DNA from 2 places in the Kitasatospora sp. NPDC048286 genome. Region 1 is predicted to be linked to the other one. Evidence: predicted binding sites of a transcription regulator. Region 1 holds the regulator's gene; the other holds the start of a gene.
What was found. Region 1 encodes HspR, which represses chaperone genes until heat shock. Its sites were predicted from a motif close to TTGAGNNNNNNNNNCTCAA; they were not measured.
Positions count from the first base shown of each region.

Region 2: lon (endopeptidase La) is a predicted target of HspR. The motif match lies at 3,932-3,950, and genes of this name have one in related genera.

Region 1 covers NZ_JBICZE010000001.1:776,905-783,754, forward strand. Annotated here, with positions in the region: gene dnaK (molecular chaperone DnaK) at 1-1,768, shown strand, start outside; gene grpE (nucleotide exchange factor GrpE) at 1,765-2,382, shown strand; gene dnaJ (molecular chaperone DnaJ) at 2,606-3,769, shown strand; gene ACGF13_RS03640 (heat shock protein transcriptional repressor HspR) at 3,777-4,307, shown strand; gene ACGF13_RS03645 (hypothetical protein) at 4,501-5,493, shown strand; gene ACGF13_RS03650 (hypothetical protein) at 6,068-6,685, shown strand.
Region 2 covers NZ_JBICZE010000005.1:200,346-207,195, reverse strand. Annotated here, with positions in the region: gene ACGF13_RS13505 (multifunctional oxoglutarate decarboxylase/oxoglutarate dehydrogenase thiamine pyrophosphate-binding subunit/dihydrolipoyllysine-residue succinyltransferase subunit) at 1-175, opposite strand, end outside; gene ACGF13_RS13500 (sensor histidine kinase) at 409-1,596, opposite strand; gene ACGF13_RS13495 (response regulator transcription factor) at 1,689-2,426, opposite strand; gene ACGF13_RS13490 (rhomboid-like protein) at 2,988-3,755, shown strand; gene lon (endopeptidase La) at 3,973-6,438, shown strand; gene ACGF13_RS13480 (GtrA family protein) at 6,546-6,850, shown strand, end outside.

The DNA of each region.
Region 1 (6,850 bases):
CGTCATCACGAACGCCGAGGGTGCGCGGACCACGCCGTCCGTCGTCGCCTTCGCCAAGAACGGCGAGGTCCTCGTCGGCGAGGTGGCCAAGCGCCAGGCGGTCACCAACGTCGACCGCACCATCCGCTCGGTGAAGCGCCACATGGGCACCGGGTGGAAGATCAACATCGACGGCAAGGACTTCAACCCCCAGCAGATCTCGGCCTTCGTGCTGCAGAAGCTGAAGCGTGACGCCGAGGCGTACCTGGGCGAGACCGTCACCGACGCCGTCATCACCGTCCCGGCGTACTTCAACGACTCCGAGCGCCAGGCCACCAAGGAGGCCGGCGAGATCGCGGGCCTGAACGTCCTGCGCATCGTCAACGAGCCGACCGCGGCCGCCCTCGCGTACGGCCTCGACAAGGACGACCAGACCATCCTGGTCTTCGACCTCGGCGGTGGCACCTTCGACGTCTCCCTGCTGGAGATCGGCGACGGGGTCGTCGAGGTGAAGGCCACCAACGGTGACAACCACCTCGGTGGTGACGACTGGGACCAGCGCGTCGTCGACCACCTGGTCAAGGTCTTCCAGGCCGGCCACGGCGTCGACCTGTCCAAGGACAAGATGGCCCTCCAGCGTCTGCGCGAGGCCGCCGAGAAGGCGAAGATCGAGCTGTCCTCGTCCTCCGAGACCTCGATCAACCTGCCGTACATCACGGCCTCCGCCGAGGGCCCGCTGCACCTGGACGAGAAGCTCACCCGCGCCCAGTTCCAGCAGCTGACCACGGACCTGCTGGAGCGCTGCAAGGTCCCGTTCCACAACGTGATCAAGGACGCCGGCATCTCGCTCTCCGAGATCGACCACGTCGTCCTGGTCGGTGGCTCGACCCGCATGCCGGCCGTCGCCGAGCTCGTCAAGGAGCTGACCGGCGGCCAGGACGCCAACAAGGGCGTCAACCCGGACGAGGTCGTCGCCATCGGCGCCGCGCTCCAGGCCGGTGTCCTGAAGGGCGAGGTCAAGGACGTCCTGCTGCTCGACGTCACCCCGCTGTCCCTCGGCATCGAGACCAAGGGCGGCATCATGACCAAGCTGATCGAGCGCAACACCACGATCCCGACCAAGCGCTCCGAGATCTTCACCACGGCCGAGGACAACCAGCCGTCCGTGCAGATCCAGGTCTACCAGGGCGAGCGCGAGATCGCCGCGTACAACAAGAAGCTCGGCATGTTCGAGCTGACCGGCCTGCCGCCGGCGCCGCGCGGCCTGCCGCAGATCGAGGTCACCTTCGACATCGACGCCAACGGCATCATGCACGTCGGTGCCAAGGACCTCGGCACCGGCAAGGAGCAGAAGATGACCGTCACCGGCGGCTCCTCGCTGCCGAAGGACGAGGTCGACCGCATGCGCCGCGAGGCCGAGCAGTACGCCGAGGACGACCACAAGCGCCGCGAGGCCGTCGAGACGCGCAACTCCGCCGAGCAGCTCGTCTACTCGACCGAGAAGTTCATCGCCGACAACGCCGACAAGCTGCCGGGCGACGTCAAGACCGAGGTCGAGACCGCCATCGGCGAGCTCAAGGAGGCCCTGAAGGGCGAGGACATCGCGAAGATCCGCGAGGCCTCGGAGAAGGTCTCCACCACCGCGCAGAAGCTCGGCCAGGCGCTGTACGCCAACGCCGACGCCACCGCCGGTGCCGCCGCCTCCGGTGACTCCGCCCAGGCCAAGGACGACGACGTCGTCGACGCCGAGATCGTGGACGACGAGAAGCCCAAGGGCGGTGCGGCATGACGGACAAGCCGCAGGGCGGCAAGCCCGGCGACGACTCCGCCGCCGAAGAGGCCGTGATCAAGGCTGCCGAGGAGGCCGCCGCGGCCGGCTCCGGGGACTCCGGTTCGGAGGAGCTCGCCACCGCCAAGCGGGAGCTCGCCGAGCGCACCGGCGACCTCCAGCGCCTCCAGGCCGAGTACCAGAACTACCGCAAGCGGGTCGAGCGCGACCGGCTGACCGTCCGCGAGATCGCCGTCTCCAACATCCTGGAGTCGCTGATCCCGGTCCTGGACGACATCGGCCGCGCCCGCGAGCACGGCGAGGTCACGGGCGGCTTCAAGTCCGTCGCCGAGTCGCTGGAGACGGTCGTCGCCAAGCTGGGCCTGCAGCAGTTCGGCAAGGAGGGCGAGCCCTTCGACCCGACCATGCACGAGGCACTGATGCACAGCTACTCCTCGGACGTCACCGAGGACACCTGCGTGCAGGTCCTCCAGCCCGGCTACCGCATCGGCGAGCGGATCATCCGCCCGGCGATGGTGGCCGTCGCCGAGCCCCAGCCCGGCAGCCAGGCGTCCCCGGGCGCCGAGGCGAAGTCCACCGACAAGGACAAGTCCGACGGTGGCTCGGACAGCTGACAACCTGTGACAGCTGACAACCAGTGCGCTGCGGAGTCGTACGCCGGCCAGTACGGCGGCCGGCTCCGCAGCGCTCTGTCAACGGTCGTACACCCAGCGGCTGTTGACAGCTCTGTGACGATGGAACTCGGGAGGTGGCGGGAGCCGTGAGCGAGCGCAGCGAGCGAACAATCGAGAGGCGCGTGAACCGCTCAGCGGCTGCCGAGCACAGCGAGGTGGACGCATGAGTGGCAAGGACTTTGTCGAGAAGGACTACTACAAGGTCCTCGGCGTGCCCAAGGACGCCACCGCCACCGAGATCAAGAAGACCTACCGCAAGCTCGCGCGCGAGTTCCACCCCGACGCCAACAAGGGTGACGCCAAGTCCGAGGAGCGGTTCAAGGACATCTCCGAGGCGTACGACGTCCTCTCCGACGAGAAGCGCCGCAAGGAGTACGACGAGGCCCGCAGCCTCTTCGCCAACGGCGGCTTCCGGGCCGGCGGCCCCGGCGGCACGGGCAGCTACAGCTTCGACTTCGGCGACCTCTTCAGCGGCAGCCAGGGCGCCGGCGGTGGCGGTGGCGGCGGCCTCGGGGACGTCTTCGGCGGCCTCTTCAACCGCGGCGGCACCCGCCAGGCCCAGCCCCGGCGCGGCGCCGACGTCGAGACCGAGGTGACGCTCTCCTTCGAGGAGGCGGTGGACGGCGCGACCGTCCCGCTGCGGATGACCAGCCAGGCCCCCTGCCGCGGCTGCAACGGCACCGGGGCCAAGGCCGGCACCACCCCGCGGGTCTGTCCGACCTGCGTCGGCGCGGGCACCGTCAGCCGCGGCCAGGGCGCCTTCGCGCTCTCCGAGCCGTGCAAGGACTGCCGCGGCCGGGGCATGATCGTCGACGACCCGTGCCCCGACTGCCACGGCAGCGGCCGCGCCAGCTCGGCCCGCACCATGCAGGTCCGGATCCCGGCCGGCGTCCAGGCCGACCAGCGCATCCGGCTCAAGGGCAAGGGCGCCCAGGGCGAGCGCGGCGGGCAGCCCGGCGACCTCTACGTCACCGTGCACGTCGACCCGCACCCGGTGTTCGGCCGCAAGGGCGACAACCTCACCGTCACCGTCCCGGTCGCCTTCCCCGAGGCGGCGCTCGGCGCCACCATCGAGGTGCCCACGCTGAACGGCCCGGCCGTGAAGCTCAAGCTGCCCCCGGGCAGCGCCAACGGCCTCACCATGCGCGCCCGCGGCAAGGGCGCCACCCGCAAGGACGGCACCCGCGGCGACCTCCTCGTCACCGTCGAGGTCGTGGTGCCGCAGCACGTCACCGGCGACGCGCTGAGCGCCCTGGAGCAGTACCGCGAGGCCACCGCCTCCGACGATCCGCGAGCCGACCTGTTCAGGGCGGCGAAGGGAGCGTGACGACCAGATGTCCCCGATGAACCCGATCGACCCCGACACCCCGATCGGCCCCGGCCTCGGCGAGGGCCTGCCCGGCGCCGGCGCCCGCCGCACCCGCCGGGCCGCCGCGGCCCCGCCGACGTACGTGCTCACCGAGGACACCCCGGTGTACGTCATCTCCGTGGCCGCCGAACTGTCCGGTCTGCACCCGCAGACCCTGCGCCAGTACGACCGCCTCGGCCTGGTCTGCCCCGACCGCACCGCCGGCCGGGGCCGCCGCTACTCCGCGCGCGACATCCAGCAGCTGCGCGAGGTCCAGCGGCTCTCCCAGGACGAGGGCATCAACCTGGCGGGGATCAAGCGGATCATCGAGCTGGAGAACCAGGTCACCGCCCTCCGGTCCCGCGTCGCGGAGCTGGTCGACTCGCTGGAAGGCGCCGCCACCGCCCTCCAGCAGCGCGAGGCCGCCGTCCACGCGTCCTACCGCCGCGACCTCGTCCCGTACCAGCCCCCCACCCCGCAGTCCAGCGCGCTCGTCGTCTGGCGTCCCAAGCGCTGACCTGACGCATCCACCGGCCGCCGGTCCCTCCTCTCGGGGGGTGCCGGCGGCTCGGTGTTGGTGAGAGAGTGCTCTATCGGGCCGGCACGGTCGATCTGCGGGCGGCAAGGCACCCGGTCAGCGCCACCTAGGATTCTTGCCACAGAAGACGACAGTCGCGTTGACTACTTCCCGGTCAACACTAGGAGCCGAGATGAGTGGGCGAGAGCACGCGGGGGCTGCATTCGGCGGATCGCGCGTCCTGTCCGAGGACGCCCGAAAGCTCTACCTGCAGGCCGTCAACGAGAACGGTCGTCTCTCCCGGAGCGCGTGTCCGGCCGCCGGTGTCCCGGCCCTCGATGAATTGTTGAAACTCGGACTGCTCATACCCGACAGCGACGAACCGGGCGCTTTGCTCGCGGTCGATCCGGCCCAACTCGCCGACAGTCTGAGTTCCACCTGGCAGCGTCAGGCCCTCGATCTGCTCTCCAGAGCGGTATCGCTGCCCGGCGACCTCAGTGAACTCGCCGAGGCATTTCACGCCCCCGACACGACGGGTGGGGCCATCGAATACATCCACGGGAAAGCGCGGATAAATCAGAGACTTCAGCAGTCGGCCGCCGCGGGAGTCACGGAAGGCCTGTCCATGCAGCCCGGCGGACCCCGCCCGGCGGAAATGCTGACGTCTTTCCTGGCGCGCGACCTGGAGATTCTCCGCCACGGCGCGTCGATGCGCACCATTTACAACGCGAGCACCCGCTACCACCAGGCGACCCGGGACTACGTCGCGAAGCTGACCGAGGAAGGGTGGCAGTTCCGCACCCTGGACGAGCCGTACGCCCGGCTGATCATCGTGGACCGCAAGCTGGCCGTGATCCCGGTGGTGGACGACGACCTGGCCGCGTTCATCCACGATCCGGCCATCGTCAGCTTCCTCATCGAGGAGGTCTTCGAGCGGAGCTGGAACCGGGCCCTGGAATTCGACGGGGACCGTTCCGTCCCCCAACAAGTGGTCTCCAGACTGCGCCAGACGATCATCGACCTGATGCTCGCCGGGACGAACCACCGGGTCATCGCACGACGGCTGGGCATCAGTGAGCGCACCCTGGCGCGCCACATCGCGGAACTGAGGGAGGAGTACCACGTCGACTCCCTCTTCCAGCTGGGCTACGCGCTCGGCCGGTCGACGAGACCGGAACTGGGCTGAGGGCGGCCGCCGAATCCCGCCCCACCCGGCGCGAAAGGCTCAGCCTTCACGCCCGCCCCGTCCCGATCGAGCCGTACGGCCGGATTTCAGCCCCAGTGCAGGTCGTCGGCAACAGCCGTCAGCGCACTGGTGCTCACAGCCGCGTGCCCACTGTCGGACGCGAAGGAGACTCCGGTCAGAACCGCCATGCCGATGAGGATCGGAAGCGCAGCCTTGCAGACGAGTCGACGCAGAGACACGGACCCACCCTCCAAACTCTCGAACACCTAGGACCGAATCAATAGCACTGGCGTCCACATGATGCCGCACCTTCCGCGAGAGTGCCATCCCCACTCCCCCCGGCCGGAGCGTCATCTCTCTGCCAGGCATCCAGATGACAGGGCGGGACGCTGGACGCGGCCGCGCGCGCTGATAGACGATCAGTTCGCTCCCAATGGTCCAGCACAGATAGCGAACTTGCCGCTGTACCGTCAAATATCTGCCGGATCTCTTCCGCTCGCAGACTCAAAAGCCACTGTCCTCAGCGCCCGCCGGCACCACATCACCACCCGGTCGGCCTTTCCCCGGAGTCGACATGACCGAGCCCTACCTGCGTCACCACGACAGCCAGGCCCCTGAGGGTCGGCGTGCACGTGTGTTCCTGGCCGCCCCGCTGATGCGACTGACCGGGCCGGCCGACAGTGTGGTGACGCTCGCCAGCCGGACGCGGCTGACGACGCTCCGCACCACCCTGCTGCGCAGCGGTGCCGCCGTGTACAGCGCGCACCACAGCGACGCCTGGACCATCTCCGGTCGCGCGCCGGAGCCCCGCGTCCCCTCCGACTTCCGCGCCCTCCAGTCCGCCGACCTCGTGTTCGCCTACGTCGGGGCCCCCCTCTCGGCCGGCGTGAGCCTGGAGCTCGGCTGGGCGTCGGCGCTGCGCAAGCCGATCGTCCTCCTGGTCGACGAGGCCATCACCCACAACCCGCTGATCGCCACCATCGAGCAGGTCGCCCCCGTCCTGCCGCTGGTCTTCGACGACACCTGGTCGCAGGAGGCCCTCAACCACACGGTCGAGACCGCGCTCGACTGGGCGGGCATGGCGCTCTCCCTGCGCGAGGGCTTCTGGACCGCCCCCGGCGAGCAGTTCAACGTCCCCCGGCAGCAGCCCCCGGTCCCCGGCTACTGGCCGACCGGCGCCGCCACCGGCTGAGCGACCGTCACGTCCCGGCCTGGCTCCCCGTGTCCGCCGGCCCGCTCGGAACAGCGCCTCCGCGTCGTACGGCTCACGCAGCCGGGCGAGGTGACCGGCGACGGTGCGTCCGCCCAGCCCCGTCCGGCCTGCGATCGCCCGCTGCGTGAGCCCCCGGGCGTGCGG
Region 2 (6,850 bases), on a different contig from region 1:
CTGGGGTCACCTCGGTACCGGGCTTGTAGTCGGCGAAAAAGTCCCACCAGGCTCGGTCGACCGAGTTCGGGTCCTGGAGGTACTGCTGGTAGATCTCGTCGACGAGCCACTCATTGGGGCCGAAGCCAGTGGAGCTTGCCGAGCTGTTGGGGGTTTCAGGGGACTGTGGCGACACGGCGGCAACCGCCCTCTTCCGCTTCCTTTTGGGATGTTTGGACAGCGGGGATTAAGGCTACGCCCCTGACCAGTGATCGCGCAGTCCCCGGGGCCCAGGCGTCGCCCAGATCACAGTGTTGACCTGCACTTTGGCTGAAAAAGTGCGTTAGGAAGCCGCATCTGGGGGGAAGCGATCGGCGCCGAACAGGGTCTATATCCGGACCAAACCGGACAAAAACTCGGTCGAATCCTTTAACGATCTTCGTATGCGTCTGTGTCGGATCTGTGACAAATGTCCCGACCGTCACCCTGGCGCTGCCCCGGAAGCCGGACCTCGATCCGGCAGCCGCGCGGGGACTCGGCCACCGCGATCCGCCCGCCGTGCAGGTCCACCGCCCAGCGGGCGATGGCCAGGCCCAGCCCGGTGCCGCCGTCCGCGCCCGGCCCGGCGGCGGTGGCGGTGCCGCTGCGGCCGAACCGCTCGAAGACCCGGGTGCGGTCGGCCGGCGGGATGCCGGGACCCTCGTCCTCGACCTCCAGCAGCAGGCCGCCCGGCTCGCCCTCCGGTCTCGCCCGCACCGTCACGGTGCCGCCGGGCGGGGAGTGCTTGCAGGCGTTGTCGACCAGGTTGGCGACCACCTGGTGCAGCCGTTCGGGGTCCGCCACGCCGGTCAGGCCGGTCGGGCTGACCTCCAGGGCCAGCCGGACGTCCCCGCGCCGGGAGAAGGCGCCGCCGGCCGTCGCGCCGTCCACGGTGACCCCGCGCAGCACGCCGTCCAGGAACTCGCGCACCTCGAAGGGGCGGGCGTCCAGGTCGACCACGCCGTCGTCGATCTTGGAGAGGTCGAGCAGGTGGGTGACCAGCCGGCCGAGCCGCTCGGTCTGCTCCAGCGCCGCCTCCAGGGTGGCCGGATTGGGCTGGACGACGCCGTCCACCACGTTCTCCAGGACGGCGCGCAGCGCGGCGATCGGCGTGCGCAGCTCGTGCGAGACGTTGGCGACCAGCTCGCGGCGGTGCCGGTCGGCGGCCTGGAGGTCGGCGGCCATGGCGTTGAAGGCGGCCGCCAGCTCGCCGATCTCGTCGCGTGAGCTCGCCTCGACCCGGCGGCTGTAGTCGCCGGAGGCCATCGCGCGGGCGGCGGCCGTCATCTCGCGCAGGGGGGCGGTCAGCCCGTGCGCGAGGAACTGCATGAAGAGCAGCGAGGCGATCATGGAGAAGACCACGATGATCCGGATCTGGGTCTCGGACCGGATCGCCACGACCACCATCCCGGTGGCCAGGAACACGGAGACGATCACGAGCAGGGCGAGTTTGCCCTTGATCGAGCGGACCGGGTCGAGCGGCCGGATGTCGGCCCAGACCCGGCGGGCGGCGCGGGCGGCCAGGTTCTGCTGCCGCGTGCCGTCGGATTCCCCGTTGCGTTGCTGTGGAAAGGTCATTGTCCCCTGTGGTCCCGCGTTGTCCCCCGCGTGGTGGCACGGCGTCGTCCGGACACGGGCCCCCCGGTGGCCCGTCGCCCGTGAGGCGAACGCTAGGAGAGCGGTGCTTCCAGCGCGTAGCCGACGCCGTGGACGGTGCGGATCCAGCTGGCGCCGATCTTCCGGCGCAGCGCCTTGACGTGGCTGTCGACGGTGCGGGTGCCGGAGGCGTCGGTCCAGTCCCAGACCTCGGCCAGCAGCTGCTCGCGGGTGAGCACGGCGCGCGGCTGGGCGGCCAGGCAGGCGAGCAGGTCGAACTCGGTCGGCGTCAGGTGGACGTCGCCCGAGGCTAGCCGGACCCGGCGCTGCACGTGGTCGATCTCCAGCTCGCCGAACCGCAGGCTGCCCAGGGCGGGCGTGCGGGCGGCCTGCTGGGCGCGCTCCACGCGGCGCAGCAGGACGTTGACGCGGGCGGCCAGTTCGCGCATCGAGAACGGCTTGGTCATGTAGTCGTCCGCGCCCACGCCGAGGCCGACCAGCAGGTCCGTCTCGTCGTCGCGGGCGGTCAGCATCAGCACCGGCACCGGGCGCTGGGCCTGGATCCGGCGGCACACCTCCAGGCCGTCGAAGCCGGGCAGCATGATGTCGAGGACGACCAGGTCCGGCTGCCAGGTGTGAAAGCCGTCGACCGCGCCGGGGCCGTCGTGGGCCACGGCGACCTTGAAGCCCTCGGCGCCCAGCCGGGCGGCGATCGACTCGGCGATCGTGGGCTCGTCCTCCACCACCAGTACTCTGCGCTGGCTGCTCACAGTGCCACCGGTGTGCTGGTTGTCCTGCTGGATTTCTGTCACGGTCACGCCACCGCCCCCAGGGCTGCGGGCCGGCCACCTGTGGGGATGGCGGGGCTCCGCTCGTAGTCTTGTTCCGTCGTGGACTGTGCCGGGTCCGCCGTCCCGCCGCGCGATCGGGAGACGGGGACGGATGGTCGGCCGCCCACTTCTCCCGCGCACTTCGCAGCGTACGGACAGCGGATGCTTCCCGGCAGGTGGACCGGACGTTTCCGGCCCGTGGGCCGGCTCTCGGGCCGCCCTCGGACCCACTGCACGAGTGGGCACGGGCCGATACCTTACCCGGCGAATTTTCTCTGCGTAACGGTACGTATGCAGTCCAGTTGACGCCAAGGCGCCGGTCAGAGGCCCTGTTGCCGCGTTGTGGGGGAGAAGGTCTGGACCAATGTCGGGAATCCGGCGGTCCGCCGCGGCGACCGTCTTCACGGGCTTTTCCCAGGTGCCTCTCAGAACCTCGACGTACCGTGGCCGCGACAAGACCCGACCGGGCGGAATCCGCGGCGCGCGCCGGTACGTTGGGCACCTGACGAGGAGTCGGTGGCTGCGGCGTGGAGCGGAGGCGGCATGGCGGGACTCGGGCGGGGCGCCGAGGGGTTCGGGGCCGCTGGGGCGCCGTACGGAATGCTCCGCCTGGGGCTGCGCGCCGGCGTCGTGGAATGGCTGCTGGAACGGGTGCCGACACCCCGGAGAACGCCCTTCACCATCGGATACCTCGCCGTCGTGGGAGCCACCACGACCTTCGCGAGGCTCGCCGATCCGGAACTCGTCCAGCGTCTGCAGGAAGCGTCCAGTTCGGACGGGCACAACCTGCTCCAGCACCCTTTGCGCGCTCTTGTGCTGAGCGGATTCTGGGTGGCCGGCGAGGTGTGGATGCCGTACCTGTGGGGATTCGCCCTCACCCTCGCGCCGCTGGAGCGCAGGGTCGGTCCGGCCCGGGCGGCGGCGGTGTTCGCGGCCGGGCATGTCGCCGCGACGCTGCTCTCCCAGGGCGTGGTGATCACCGCGGTGGAGGCCGGGCGGATGGCGCCCGAGGCGATGGACTACCTGGACATCGGGGTCAGCTACGGCGTGCTCGCCTGCCTGGGCGCGGTGGCCGGGCTGCTCTCCTGGCGCGGGCGGCTGCTGGCGCTGGGCGGTGCCGGGCTGATGATCGCCGAGCAGATCGCCTCCGACCGGGACGTGATCACCGGGGTGGGGCACCCGGCCGCGGTGCTGACCGGGGTCGCGCTGTGGCGCTGGCTGCGCCGGGTCGAGCGGCGCCCGTCCAGGCCGAGTCCGGTTGCCGCGACGGCCCCCGGCGGTGCGCCGGCGCGGGTGCGGGCGGTGCGTTGACGCCGTCGCCCGGTCGGGGTTCACCCAGGCTCGGGCGCTCGTCTGTCAGGACTTCCCCAGGAGTCCTTGGCCTCCTCTTGGCCTCCTTTTGACGCGGTCGCGGGAAGGGCTTTCCGTACCGCATCCCGTTCGCTCACAGCGAACAGAGCGTCGGGAACATCCGGCGGCCGCCAGGCCTTAGTCAGGTCGACTCAAGTTCGCTGACTGGGGAGAGATCATGGCATCGACGTCCACACCGCTCACCCTGCCCGTGCTGCCGCTCGACGACGAGGTCGTCCTGCCGGGCATGGTGGTCCCGCTGGACCTGAAGGACACCGAGGTGCGCGCCGCGGTCGAGGCCGCCCGGGCCGCCGCCACCGGCAACGGCAAGCCGCAGGTCCTGCTGGTCCCGCGGGTGGACGGCTCGTACGCGGCGGTCGGCACGCTGGCCACCGTGGAGCAGGTCGGCCGGCTGGCCGACGGCCCCAACACGCTGTTGCAGTCGGCCGCGCTGGTGCGCGCCGTGCGCCGGCTCCGGATCGGGGTCGGCACCACCGGCCCCGGCGCCGCCCTCTGGGTGGAGACCACGCCGTTCCGGGAGTCCTCGGTGGGCACCCCGGTGGCCGGCCGGGCCGCCGAGCTGGTCAGGGAGTACAAGGCGCTGTCCACCCAGTGGCTGCGCAAGCGCGGCGCCTGGCAGATCGTCGACCGGGTCGACCGGATCGATGTCGTCGGCGAACTCGCCGACAACATCGGCTACGCGCCCTTCGCCACCGCCGAGCAGAAGCTCAAGGTGCTGCTGGAGGCCGACCAGGTCGCCCGTCTGGAGTACGCGCTCACCCTGCTGCGCGACCACCTCGCCGAGGAGGAGGTCAACGACACCATCCGCAAGGACGTCGAGGAGGGCGTGGCCAAGCAGCAGAAGGAGTTCCTGCTCCGCCGCCAGCTGGAGGCCGTCCGCAAGGAACTGGCCGAGCTGAACGGCGAGGCCGCCGACGAGGAGGGCGACTACCGCGCCCGGGTCGAGGCCGCCGACCTCCCCGAGAAGGTCCGCGAGGCCGCGCTCAAGGAGGTCGACAAGCTGGAGCGCGCCTCCGACCAGTCGCCCGAGGGCTCCTGGATCCGCACCTGGCTGGACACCGTCCTGGAGCTGCCCTGGAACGAGCGCACCGAGGACGCGTACGACATCGCCGGCGCCCGCGCGGTGCTGGACGCCGACCACGCCGGCCTGGCCGACGTGAAGGACCGGATCGTCGAGTACCTGGCCGTCCGCAAGCGCCGGGCCGACCAGGGGCTCGGGCCGGTCGGCGGCATCAAGGAGGTGCCGGGCGAAGCCCATCCCGAGAAGGGTGGCGGTGGGCGGCGGGCGGGCGGCGCGGTGCTGGCCCTGGTCGGCCCGCCCGGCGTCGGCAAGACCTCGCTCGGCGAGTCGGTGGCCCGCGCCATGGGCCGCTCCTTCGTCCGGGTCGCGCTCGGCGGCGTCCGGGACGAGGCGGAGATCCGCGGCCACCGGCGCACCTACGTCGGCGCGCAGGCCGGCCGGCTGGTGCGGGCGATCAAGGAGGCCGGCTCGATGAACCCGGTCGTCCTGCTGGACGAGATCGACAAGGTCGGCTCCGACCACCGGGGAGACCCGGCGGCCGCCCTGCTGGAGGTGCTGGACCCGGCACAGAACCACACCTTCAGGGACCACTACCTGGAGGTCGAGCTCGACCTCTCCGACGTCGTCTTCCTCGCCACCGCCAACGTGCTGGAGGCCATCCCCGAGCCGCTGCTCGACCGGATGGAGCTGGTCCGGCTGGACGGCTACACCGAGGACGAGAAGATCGTCATCGCCCGGGACCACCTGCTCCCGCGCCAGCTGGAGCGGGCCGGTCTGAACGGCGAGCAGGTCACCGTGGACGAGTCGGCGCTGCGCGGGCTCGCCGGGGAGTACACCAGGGAGGCGGGCGTCCGGAACCTGGAGCGCTCGATCGCCCGGGTGCTGCGCAAGATCGCCGCGCAGGCCGAGCTGGGCGAGCGCGAGCTGCCCGTCTCCGTCGGCGCGCAGGACCTGCGCGCCCTGATCGGCCGGCCGCACCACGTGCCGGAGTCCGCCCAGGCGCCGGCCGAGCGCCGCACCGCCGTCCCCGGCGTGGCCACCGGCCTCGCGGTGACGGGCGCCGGCGGCGACGTCCTCTACATCGAGGCCTCGCTGGCCGACGCCGAGACCGGCGGCACCGGGCTGACCCTCACCGGGCAGCTGGGCGACGTGATGAAGGAGTCCGCGCACATCGCGCTCTCCTACCTGCGCTCGCGCGGCGCCGAGCTGGAGCTGCCGGTCACCTCGCTGCGCGACCGCGGCGTGCACCTGCACATCCCGGCCGGGGCCGTCCCCAAGGACGGGCCGAGCGCCGGCATCACCATGACCACGGCGCTGGCCTCGCTGCTCTCCGGCCGCAAGGTGCGCACCGACGTGGCGATGACCGGCGAGGTGTCGCTGACCGGGCGGGTGCTGCCGATCGGCGGGCTGAAGCAGAAGCTGCTGGCCGCCGACCGGGCCGGGATCACCACGGTGATCATCCCCAGGCGCAACGAGGCCGACCTGGACGACGTCCCGGCCGAGGTGCTGGAGCGGCTCGCCGTCCACCCGGTGGCGGACGTGCGGGAGGTGCTGGAGCTGGCGCTGGAGCCGGCCGGGGCCGCGGTGCTGGTGGCCGCCTGACCGGGAGCCCGGGCCGCCACCGCGGCGGCCCGGGCACCCGGCGGCGGCCCGGGCGGACGGCGGCGATCTGACGGGCCGACGGCATCCCCGCGTGCGAGACTGCGGAGATGCCGTCACCCACGCAGCGCGCCCTGGCCCGGGTGCCCGACCGGCTGCGCCCCTTCGTGGTGCGGCACCGCCGGCTGGTGAAGTTCCTGCTGGTCGGGAGCGGCTGCTTCGTGCTCACCACGCTGGTCAACTTCGAGCTCAAGCTCACCGTGCTGCAGCACAAGCCGGTGGTCGCGCTGACCGTCTCGACCGTGATCGGCACCGTCGTCTCGTACGTGCTGAACCGCCGCTGGGCCTTCCGGGCCGCCGGCAGCCGGCGCGAGGCGTTGATGTTCGTCCTGGTCAGCGCGGTGGCGATCGTCGT